One region of the Variovorax sp. PMC12 genome, then DNA from elsewhere that is predicted to be linked to it. Evidence: predicted binding sites of a transcription regulator. Region 1 holds the regulator's gene; each other region holds the start of a gene.

Region 1 (2,195 bases):
TGGATGGCGCCGGCGCACACCACTATTACCCCTTTCGCACCCGCTGCCAGAGCCACGCCGATGGCATCGCGCACGTTCTGCGGACCATCGGGCGACAGCGCGCTCGCCGGGCGCATGGCGCAGGTCAGCACCACAGGCTTCGCGCACGCCAGTACGGAATGCAGGAAGAAGGCCGTCTCCTCCAGCGTGTCGGTACCGTGCGTGATCACCACGCCCGCCACGTCGGGCTCGGCCAGCCAGTGCGCGCAGCGCTGCGCGAGCTTTTGCCAGGTCTCGAGGGACATGTCTTTGCTGTCCAGTTGCGCGACCTGCTCCGCCACCAGCGTCACGCCCCGGGGCGCCTCGATCCCGCCCAGAAGGTCCACTACGCCTACCTGCCCGGCCGTGTAGCCGATGTTGTCGCCGCTGCTGGCGGCCTTGCCGGCAATGGTGCCGCCGGTGCCCAGCACGACCACGCGGCGCAGTTCAGGCGAGGGGAAATCAGGCATGTCTTGTCAACTTTTTAAAACTGGTTAAAAATACAGGTACTGGATATCTAGCCAGTGCCGCAAGGAACCACATATGCAGTTCGCCGTGAAGCTTACAGCCCGCCAGCAGCAGATCCTGGACTTGATCCAGAGCGCCATCGCCCGAACCGGCGCGCCACCCACGCGCGCCGAAATCGCCAATGAACTCGGGTTCAAGTCGGCCAACGCGGCCGAAGAGCACCTGCAGGCATTGGCCCGCAAGGGTGTCATCGAACTCGTCAGCGGCACTTCGCGAGGCATCCGCCTCAAGGGCGACGCCCTGCGCTCGCTGAACGAAACGCGCCACCGCGAAGGCGGCCAGTTCTCGCTCTCGCTGCCCGGCATGGCGCAACTGGCGCTGCCGCTCATCGGCCGCGTCGCCGCGGGCTCGCCCATCCTGGCGCAGGAGCACGTCGACCAGACCTACTACGTCGAGAACACACTGTTCCAGCGCCAGCCCGACTACCTGCTCAAGGTGCGCGGCATGTCCATGCGCGACGCCGGCATCATGGACGGCGACCTGCTCGCCGTGCAGGCCACCAAGGAAGCGCGCAACGGGCAGATCGTGGTGGCGCGCCTGGGCGACGAGGTCACCGTCAAGCGCCTGAAACGCAACAAGCAGGTCATCGAGCTGCACGCCGAGAACCCCGACTACCCGACCATCATCGTCCAGCCCGGCGAGCCCTTCGAGATCGAAGGCCTCGCCGTGGGCCTCATCCGCAACACCATGCTGATGTAGGCCTGCTGGCAGCAGCACTCACCCGGCCGCGACAGGTGGCGGGCGTATGGCGCGAAGTCGCCATCACCCTGTCGCGGCCGATTCAAGAAATCCTGCCTGTGTTCAACCTCATACTTTTTTGGAGTTCACATGGGAATCGCCCTCCTCGCCATCGCTGATTTCTGGATGCCGCTGCAATCGCTCGCCAACCGTTTGATTCAGGCACGCCGCCCCCATCGCCACACCCCGCTCGACCACAGCGAGAGTTCCGCCGGCCTGCGCTATGTCGCGGTGCGACCGTCTTGCGGCGCGACGCCACCGGCGGCCGCAGCCACCGCACCGGCGCGCCCGTTGCGCGTGGTGCGTGTGGTCGACGGAAAGGGCCAGCAGCGCAGCAACCGTGTCGTGATCTCCGGCCGCATGGACGACGTGTGCGCGGAGCTCGACCGTCTGGCGGCCCTCGAAGCGGCCGAAGCCATGGTCACCGCGCCCCGCTCCACACGCCTGCACTGAGGCGCGGCCCCCTGGGAGAGCCCGTCGGCAGTGGGTATCCAAACGTTCGGGGGTGCGACATCCCAATGCTGCGAGGCACAATGGCACGCCATGAATATTGTGATCCTCGACGACTATCAGGACGCCGTGCGCAAATTGCGCTGCGCCGCCAAGCTGGACGCGTACGCAGCCAAGGTCTACACCAACACGGTCAAGGGCATCGGGCAACTCTCGGTTCGCCTCAAGGACGCCGACGTGATCGTGCTGATTCGCGAGCGCACACAGATCTCCCGGCAGCTCATCGAGAAGCTGCCCAAGCTCAAGCTCATTTCGCAAACGGGTCGCGTCGCAGGCCACATCGACGTGGCGGCCTGCACCGAGCGCGGCATCGCCGTGGCGGAAGGCTCCGGCTCCCCCCAGGCACCTGCCGAGCTCACCTGGGCGCTCATCATGGCCGCCATGCGCCGGCTGCCGCAATA
Region 2 (2,195 bases), 1.2 Mb from region 1:
CGCTGCCGCCGGCGGAGTCGCCCTCGACCAGGAAGACCTCGTTGTGGCTGATGTCCTTGCTCTCGCAGTCGGTCAGCTTGCCGGGCAGCACGGCCACGCCGGAACCCTTGCGCTTCTCGACCTTCTGGCCGGCGCGCTGGCGCGTCTGCGCGGCCTTGATGGCCAGCTCGGCCAGCTTCTTGCCGTAGTCGACGTGCTGGTTGAGCCACAGTTCGAGCGCGGGCCGCACGAAGCTCGACACCAGGCGCACCGCGTCGCGCGAGTTCAGGCGCTCCTTGATCTGGCCCTGGAACTGCGGGTCGAGCACCTTGGCGCTGAGCACGTAAGAAGCACGCGCGAACACGTCTTCGGGCAGGAGCTTCACGCCCTTGGGCAGCAGCGAGTGCAGTTCGATGAAGCCCTTCACCGCGGTGAACAGGCCGTCGCGCAGGCCGCTTTCATGCGTGCCGCCGGCGCTGGTGGGAATCAGGTTGACGTAGCTCTCGCGCACCGGCTGGCCGTCTTCGGTGAAGGCCACGCACCAGTCGGCGCCCTCGCCTTCGGCGAAGTTGTCGGCGTTCTTGTCGGCATGGCCTCCGCCTTCGAACAGCGGAATGACGGGGTCGCCGTTGAGCGTCTGCATCAGGTAGTCGCTCAGGCCGCCCTTGTAGAGCCACTGCTGGCTTTCCTTGGTCTTTTCGTTCGTGAGCGTGACGCTCACGCCGGGCATCAGCACGGCCTTGCTGCGCAGCAGGTGCGTGAGTTCGCCCATGGGCAGCGCGGAGGTCTCGAAGTACTTGGCGTCGGGCCATGCGCGCACCGTGGTGCCCTGCTTGCGCTCGCCGGCCTCGAGCTTGCGCACCTCGAGTTGCTCGATCACGTCGCCGCCGCTGAAGGCCAGCTTCGCCACCGAGCCCTCGCGGTGGGTCGACACCTCGAGCCGCTTCGACAGCGCGTTGGTCACCGACACGCCCACGCCGTGCAGGCCGCCCGAGAAGCTGTAGGCGCCGCCCGAGCCCTTGTCGAACTTGCCGCCGGCATGCAGCCGGGTGTAGACCAGCTCGACCACGGGCGCTTTTTCCTCGGGGTGCAGGCCGAAGGGAATGCCGCGGCCGTCGTCCTCGATGCTGACCGAGCCGTCGGCATGCAGCGTGACCTTGATCTTCTTGCCGTAGCCCGCGAGCGCCTCGTCGGCGGCGTTGTCGATCACTTCCTGAATGATGTGCAGCGGGTTGTCGGTGCGGGTGTACATGCCCGGGCGCTGCTTGACGGGCTCCAGGCCCTTGAGCACGCGGATGGAGCCTTCCGAGTAGCCGGAGGACGCGGACGAAGAATTGGGGGGAGTCTTGGGGGGAGTCGCCATGGGGGCGGATTGTAGTCAGTCGCCGCCAAACAACTGGATACCCATACAGGAGGCGCTTTGATGCCCGGCGCGCATTGAAACGACGCCTATAAATCATCAATGGCTTTGGCCGCCGGGCCGCCTGCCGAAGCAGCCATGTCGCTACATTCGACGCCATCATGCAAACGCCAGTCCGCACTCTTTCGATCAAGCAAGTCCTCTTCTGCGGGGCGATGATCGTCACGCTCTCCATGGGCATCCGCCACGGCTTCGGCCTGTGGCTGCAGCCCATCACGCAGGCGCAGGACTGGAGCCGACAGACCTTCTCGTTCGCGCTTGCCGTGCAGAACCTGTCGTGGGGCATCTTCGGCGTGTTCGCGGGCATGCTGGCCGACCGCTTCGGCGCGTTCCGGGTGCTGATCGGCGGCTCGGTGTTCTATGCGCTGGGGCTGTTCGGCATGGCGCATTCGCCGACGCCGCTGCTGTTCACACTGAGCGCCGGCGTGCTGATCGGCGCCGCGCAGGCGGGCTCGACCTACGCGGTGATCTACGGCGTGATCGGCCGGCAGATCCCGGCCGAGCGGCGCTCCTGGGCCATGGGCGTGGCGGCGGCAGCCGGCTCGTTCGGGCAGTTCCTGATGGCGCCCGTCGAAGGCTGGCTGATCGGCCACCTGGGCTGGCAGACGGCGCTGGCCGTGGTGGCGGTGCTGGTTCTGGTCATCGTCCCCCTGGCCTTCGGCCTGCGCGAGCCCAGGACCGAAGCCCTGGCCGGCCACCGCGACCAGTCGGTGCTGCAGGCCGTGGGCGAAGCCTTCCGCTACCCCAGCTTCGGGCTGCTGATGGCGGGGTATTTCGTCTGCGGCTTCCAGCTGGC
Region 3 (2,195 bases), 1.8 Mb from region 1:
GCGGCCATGGCGCCCGCCGCCGGCCGGTGCCCGTCGGCCACCACGAACGGCAGCACCTTGCGCGAGGGCACGTGCAGCCGGCGCAGATCGTCGGCGCGCACACGGCGCACACGGCGCGCCTGCAGCAGGCGCTCGACCGCCTTCACGCCCAGGCCCGGCACGCGCAGCAGCATCTCGCGCGGGGCGTGGTTCAGGTCGACGGGAAAACGCTCGGCGTGCGCCAGCGCCCAGGCCAGCTTGGGGTCGACGTCCAGCCGCAGCAGGCCGTCGGGCGCGGCCACGATCTCCTGGTGCTCGAAGCCGTAGAAGCGCATGAGCCAGTCGGCCTGGTAGAGCCGGTGCTCGCGCATCAGCGGCGGCGCCACCAGCGGCAGCGCGCGGGCGGCATCGGGAATGGGGCTGAAGGCCGAGTAGTACACGCGCTTGAGCTTGTAGGCGCCGTACAGCGTGGCGCTCGACGCGAGGATGTGGCGGTCGTCGGTGGCGTCGGCGCCCACGATCATCTGCGTGCTCTGGCCGGCGGGCGCGAACGGCGGCGGCTTGGCGGCGGCAGGGGCCGCGCCGGGCAGCGCGCGGATCGGCACCACGCGGCGCGCCTCCTCGCGCGTGTCGTCGATGCGCAGGCGCAACCGCGCCATGGAGCGGCGGATGGCGCTTTCGTTCTTCTCGGGCGCCAGCGCCTGCAGGCCCTCGGTGGTGGGCATCTCGACGTTGATGCTGAGCCGGTCGGCATAGCGGCCGGCGCGCGCCAGCAGCTCGTCGCTGGCGTCGGGGATGGTCTTCAGGTGGATGTAGCCGCGGAAGTCGTGCTCCTCGCGCAGCACACGCGCCACCTCGACCACCTGCTCCATGGTGTGGTCGGGCGACTTGATGATGCCGCTCGACAGGAACAGGCCCTCGATGCAGTTGCGCCGGTAGAAGTCGAGCGTGAGCTGCACCACCTCTTCGACGCGGAAGCGCGCACGCGGCACGTTGCTCGAAGCGCGGTTCACGCAATACAGGCAGTCGTACTGGCAGTGGTTGGTCAGCAGCACCTTCAGCAGCGAGATGCAGCGGCCGTCGGGCGCGTAGCTGTGGCAGATGCCCGCGCCCTCGGTGGAGCCGATGCCGCGGCCGCCCACCGAGTCGCGCGGCTGCGAGCCGCTGGATGCGCAGGAGGCGTCGTACTTGGCGGCGTCGGCCAGGATGGCGAGTTTGCGATGGATGTCCACGGGAGACCTCTTGGTTACTGTATGAATATACAGTCATCGGCCATCCCAAAGGCTGCGATTTGTAAGCGGGCCGGCCGCACCGGCGCGGCGTTGCGCCGCCCACCAACCTTGGCTACCCTCGCTGCCAGATGACCGACGACCCGACAGCACCCGCCTCCACCCCCGCGCCCTCCCCCGCTCCCACGCCAATTTCCACCGCGCTTGCCGCCGATCGCATCGCGGTCAAGTTCACCGCACCGGACGGCACCCCCGCCTTTGCCGTGCGCTGGCAAGACGGCGTGTACGCCTACATCAACCAGTGCCCCCACGCGGGCGGGCCGCTCGACTTCGAAGGGCAGATCATCGAGAGCTCGGGTCGCTTCCTGATGTGCGCGCGGCACGGCGCGATCTTCGAGCCCGACACCGGCAGGTGCGTGGGCGGCCCGTGCAAGGGCGCCAGCCTCGTGCCGGTGGCGGTTCACGAGCGGCCCGACGGCAGCATCTGGCCGGGCCAGGCCGAATGAACACAACCTTCAAGGAGAACCCTATGCGCAAGAACACCCGGCCTCACCCCCTCGCCCTGTCGGTCGCGGCGCTGGCCCTCGCCGGCGTGCTGGCGGGCTGCACCGGCATGGCGGCCGGCACCGGCGGCAAGGCTTCCACGGGCATGAGAGTGACGTCCGCAGCGTTTGCCGACAACGGCGTGATCCCGGCCGAGCATGCCGGCGCGGGCGAGTGCGGCGGCAGGAACATCTCTCCGCCGGTGGCCTGGAGCAACCTGCCGGCCAAGACCCGGTCGGTCGCCGTGCTGGTGTTCGACCCCGACGGCGCGGCCGGCCTCGGCGTGTCGCACTGGGTGGCCTACAACATCGCGGCCGAGCGCGGCGAGCTCAAGGCGGGCGAAGGCCAGGCGGGCTCGAACTTCAACTTCACCATGGGCCCGAACGTGGCCGGTGCGCCGGCCTATCGCGGCATGTGCCCGCCGGTGGGCGACCGGCCGCACCA
Region 4 (2,195 bases), 340 kb from region 1:
GGGCGAATGCGTCGCGAGGTAGATCTCGCCGGTGCGGCGCGGATAGCGCACCTCGGCGTCGACCAGGTCCCAGGCCATCACCGAGCGGGCATCGCACACGGCGAGCGGCGTGTCGAGCACCGGCCCCCTTATCGAACGCCAGACATTGACGATGCAATAGCGCCGCACGGCCGCGGCTTCCTCGGGGTCGGGCAGCACCAGGGACAGCCGGCGACGGCCAGATTCCTCGGTGTAGTCGTTGTGGATGCGGCCGTTGGCGGCGGCCCGGCCGTCGGTCGCGCGGCGGCCGAAGCTCAGGGCGGCGCGGTCGGCTTCGCGCCTGCGCACCAGGTGGTCGAAGACATGGGCACGCGTGCCGCCCGTGACGGCGAGTGCCAGTTCGGCCACCTCGCGATGGTAGATGGCCGTGACCTCCGCGTCGTCGAGGAAGTCGCGCACGGCCGTGGGCGCGTCGCGCAGCACGAAGCCTTCGCGCTCGATGTCGGGTGGCGCGGTGGCTGCGCGCGCATCCGCGATGGGCATGGGGCGCAGTTCGTAGCTGCCGCTTTCCCAGGGCGTGTCGGGCGGCGGCTGGAAGGTGTAGCTGACGGGGCGCAGGGCGGACGGCTGGAGGTAGTTCAGGCCTGCGGTGACGGCTGTGACGGCTGTGCTGGGGGTGGTCATGCGGTGCTCCTGTTGGACGGCTCCATTGGAGCGAAGCGGCAGCCCCGGCTCAAACGACTTCTGGGCGCCTTCGCATGAGCACCGGGAATATGAAAATCCCCGTGACGAAGAAAAACAGCTTTTTTCCCGCAGCCCATGGAATACTGTATAAAAATACAGTTAACAGTCTTCGCCATGGGCCTTCCTTTCCTCGATTCCTTTTCCGCTGCCGCGGGCCGCGGCGTCTGGCATGCCGACGAACTCGGCCTGGCCGACGCCCAGGTCGTCGCGACCGGCCATGCCGCGCTCGACGCGGAGTTGCCGGGCGGCGGATGGCCGGTCGGCGCGATGACGGAACTGCTGCAGGCCGCGCCCGAAGCCCATGTCTGGCGGCTGCTGCTGCCGGCGCTGGCGCAGGCGGTGCAGGCGCGCGGCGGGCCGGTGGTGCTGGTCGGCCCGCCCTTCGAGCCCTGCGGGCCGTCGCTCGCGGCGCAGGGGCTGCCGGTGGAAGCGCTGATGTGGGTGCGCAGCGAGGCACCGGCCGCGCGGCTGTGGGCCTGCGAGCAGGCGCTGCGCTGCGCCGACGTGGCGGCCGTGGTGGCGTGGCTGCCGCAGGCGCGGGTGGCCGAACTGCGGCGGCTGCAACTGGCGGCGGCGCAGCATGAACTGCTGCTGTTCGTGTGCCGGCCCGACTCGGTCGCGTTGTCGGCTTCGCCCGCGCGGCTGCGCCTTCGCACCGACCGCTGCGAGGCCGATGCTTCGCAGATCGCGCTGCACATCCTCAAGCGCCGCGGGCCGCCGCTGGCCTCGCCGGTCATGCTGCCCGCGCGCAACGAGCGCATGGCCGCGCTGCTGGCCGCCGCCCGGGTGCGCCGCAAGCTGCGGCTGCAGCAGCAAGGCACCGTGGTGGAAGCCGGCGAGACGGCAACCTCCGCCAAGGTGGTGCGCATCGACGCGTGGAAAGGAGGCCCAGGTGCACTGGATCGCCTTGCGGTGGCTACTTGACGACGCCGGCACGCCCGAGGGCCCGGTCCTGCCCATGCCCGAGGCTCTCGGCTGGTGGGCGCTGCGCTACACGCCCCACGTCGCCTGGCAGGACGAAGCGCTGATGCTCGAGGTCTCGGCCTGTGAACGCCTCTGGGGCGGCCGGCTGCAGCTGATGCGCCTGCTGCTGGCCGACAACCCCGCGCCCGACGCGCGCATGCTGGGTACGCAGGGCGCCACCAGCCTCATCGCGCTGGCGCGGCTGCGGCTGTTCGCGCGCGAAGAGAAGCGGCCGCAAGACGTGCCCGCCGGCCTGCCGCTCGACACCCTGAGCGCGGCGCGCGCGCACCTCGACCTGCTCGCGCGCCTCGGTTGCCGCACCTGGGGCGACGTGGCTGCGCTGCCGCGCGGCGGGCTCACGCGGCGCTTCGGTGCCGAGCTGCGCGATGCGCTCGATGCCGCCTGGGGCCTGCGCCCCGAAAGCCATGCCTGGCTCACGCTGCCCGACGTGTTCGAGCAGAAGCTCGAACTGCCCGCGCTGGCCGAAACCGCGCCCGAACTCATGTGGT

Evidence for each region. The regulator LexA, encoded in region 1, represses DNA repair genes until DNA is damaged. The targets are predictions, from matches to a motif close to ACTGTATNNNNATACAGT.
Region 2: the regulator LexA is predicted to act here: its motif matches at 1,375-1,392, upstream of C4F17_RS00900 (DNA topoisomerase IV subunit B).
Region 3: the regulator LexA is predicted to act here: its motif matches at 1,228-1,245, upstream of C4F17_RS14945 (putative DNA modification/repair radical SAM protein).
Region 4: the regulator LexA is predicted to act here: its motif matches at 806-823, upstream of imuA (translesion DNA synthesis-associated protein ImuA).

The regions. Positions count from the first base shown of each region.
Region 1 is NZ_CP027773.1:1,395,689-1,397,883, forward strand. It holds gene C4F17_RS06430 (asparaginase) at 1-488, opposite strand, end outside; gene lexA (transcriptional repressor LexA) at 562-1,245, shown strand; gene C4F17_RS06440 (hypothetical protein) at 1,375-1,737, shown strand; gene C4F17_RS06445 (D-2-hydroxyacid dehydrogenase family protein) at 1,828-2,195, shown strand, end outside.
Region 2 is NZ_CP027773.1:172,587-174,781, reverse strand. It holds gene C4F17_RS00900 (DNA topoisomerase IV subunit B) at 1-1,342, opposite strand, end outside; gene C4F17_RS00895 (MFS transporter) at 1,501-2,195, shown strand, end outside.
Region 3 is NZ_CP027773.1:3,200,542-3,202,736, forward strand. It holds gene C4F17_RS14945 (putative DNA modification/repair radical SAM protein) at 1-1,211, opposite strand, end outside; gene C4F17_RS14950 (Rieske (2Fe-2S) protein) at 1,340-1,714, shown strand; gene C4F17_RS14955 (YbhB/YbcL family Raf kinase inhibitor-like protein) at 1,738-2,195, shown strand, end outside.
Region 4 is NZ_CP027773.1:1,739,472-1,741,666, reverse strand. It holds gene C4F17_RS08115 (CmcJ/NvfI family oxidoreductase) at 1-663, opposite strand, end outside; gene imuA (translesion DNA synthesis-associated protein ImuA) at 838-1,647, shown strand; gene C4F17_RS08105 (Y-family DNA polymerase) at 1,616-2,195, shown strand, end outside.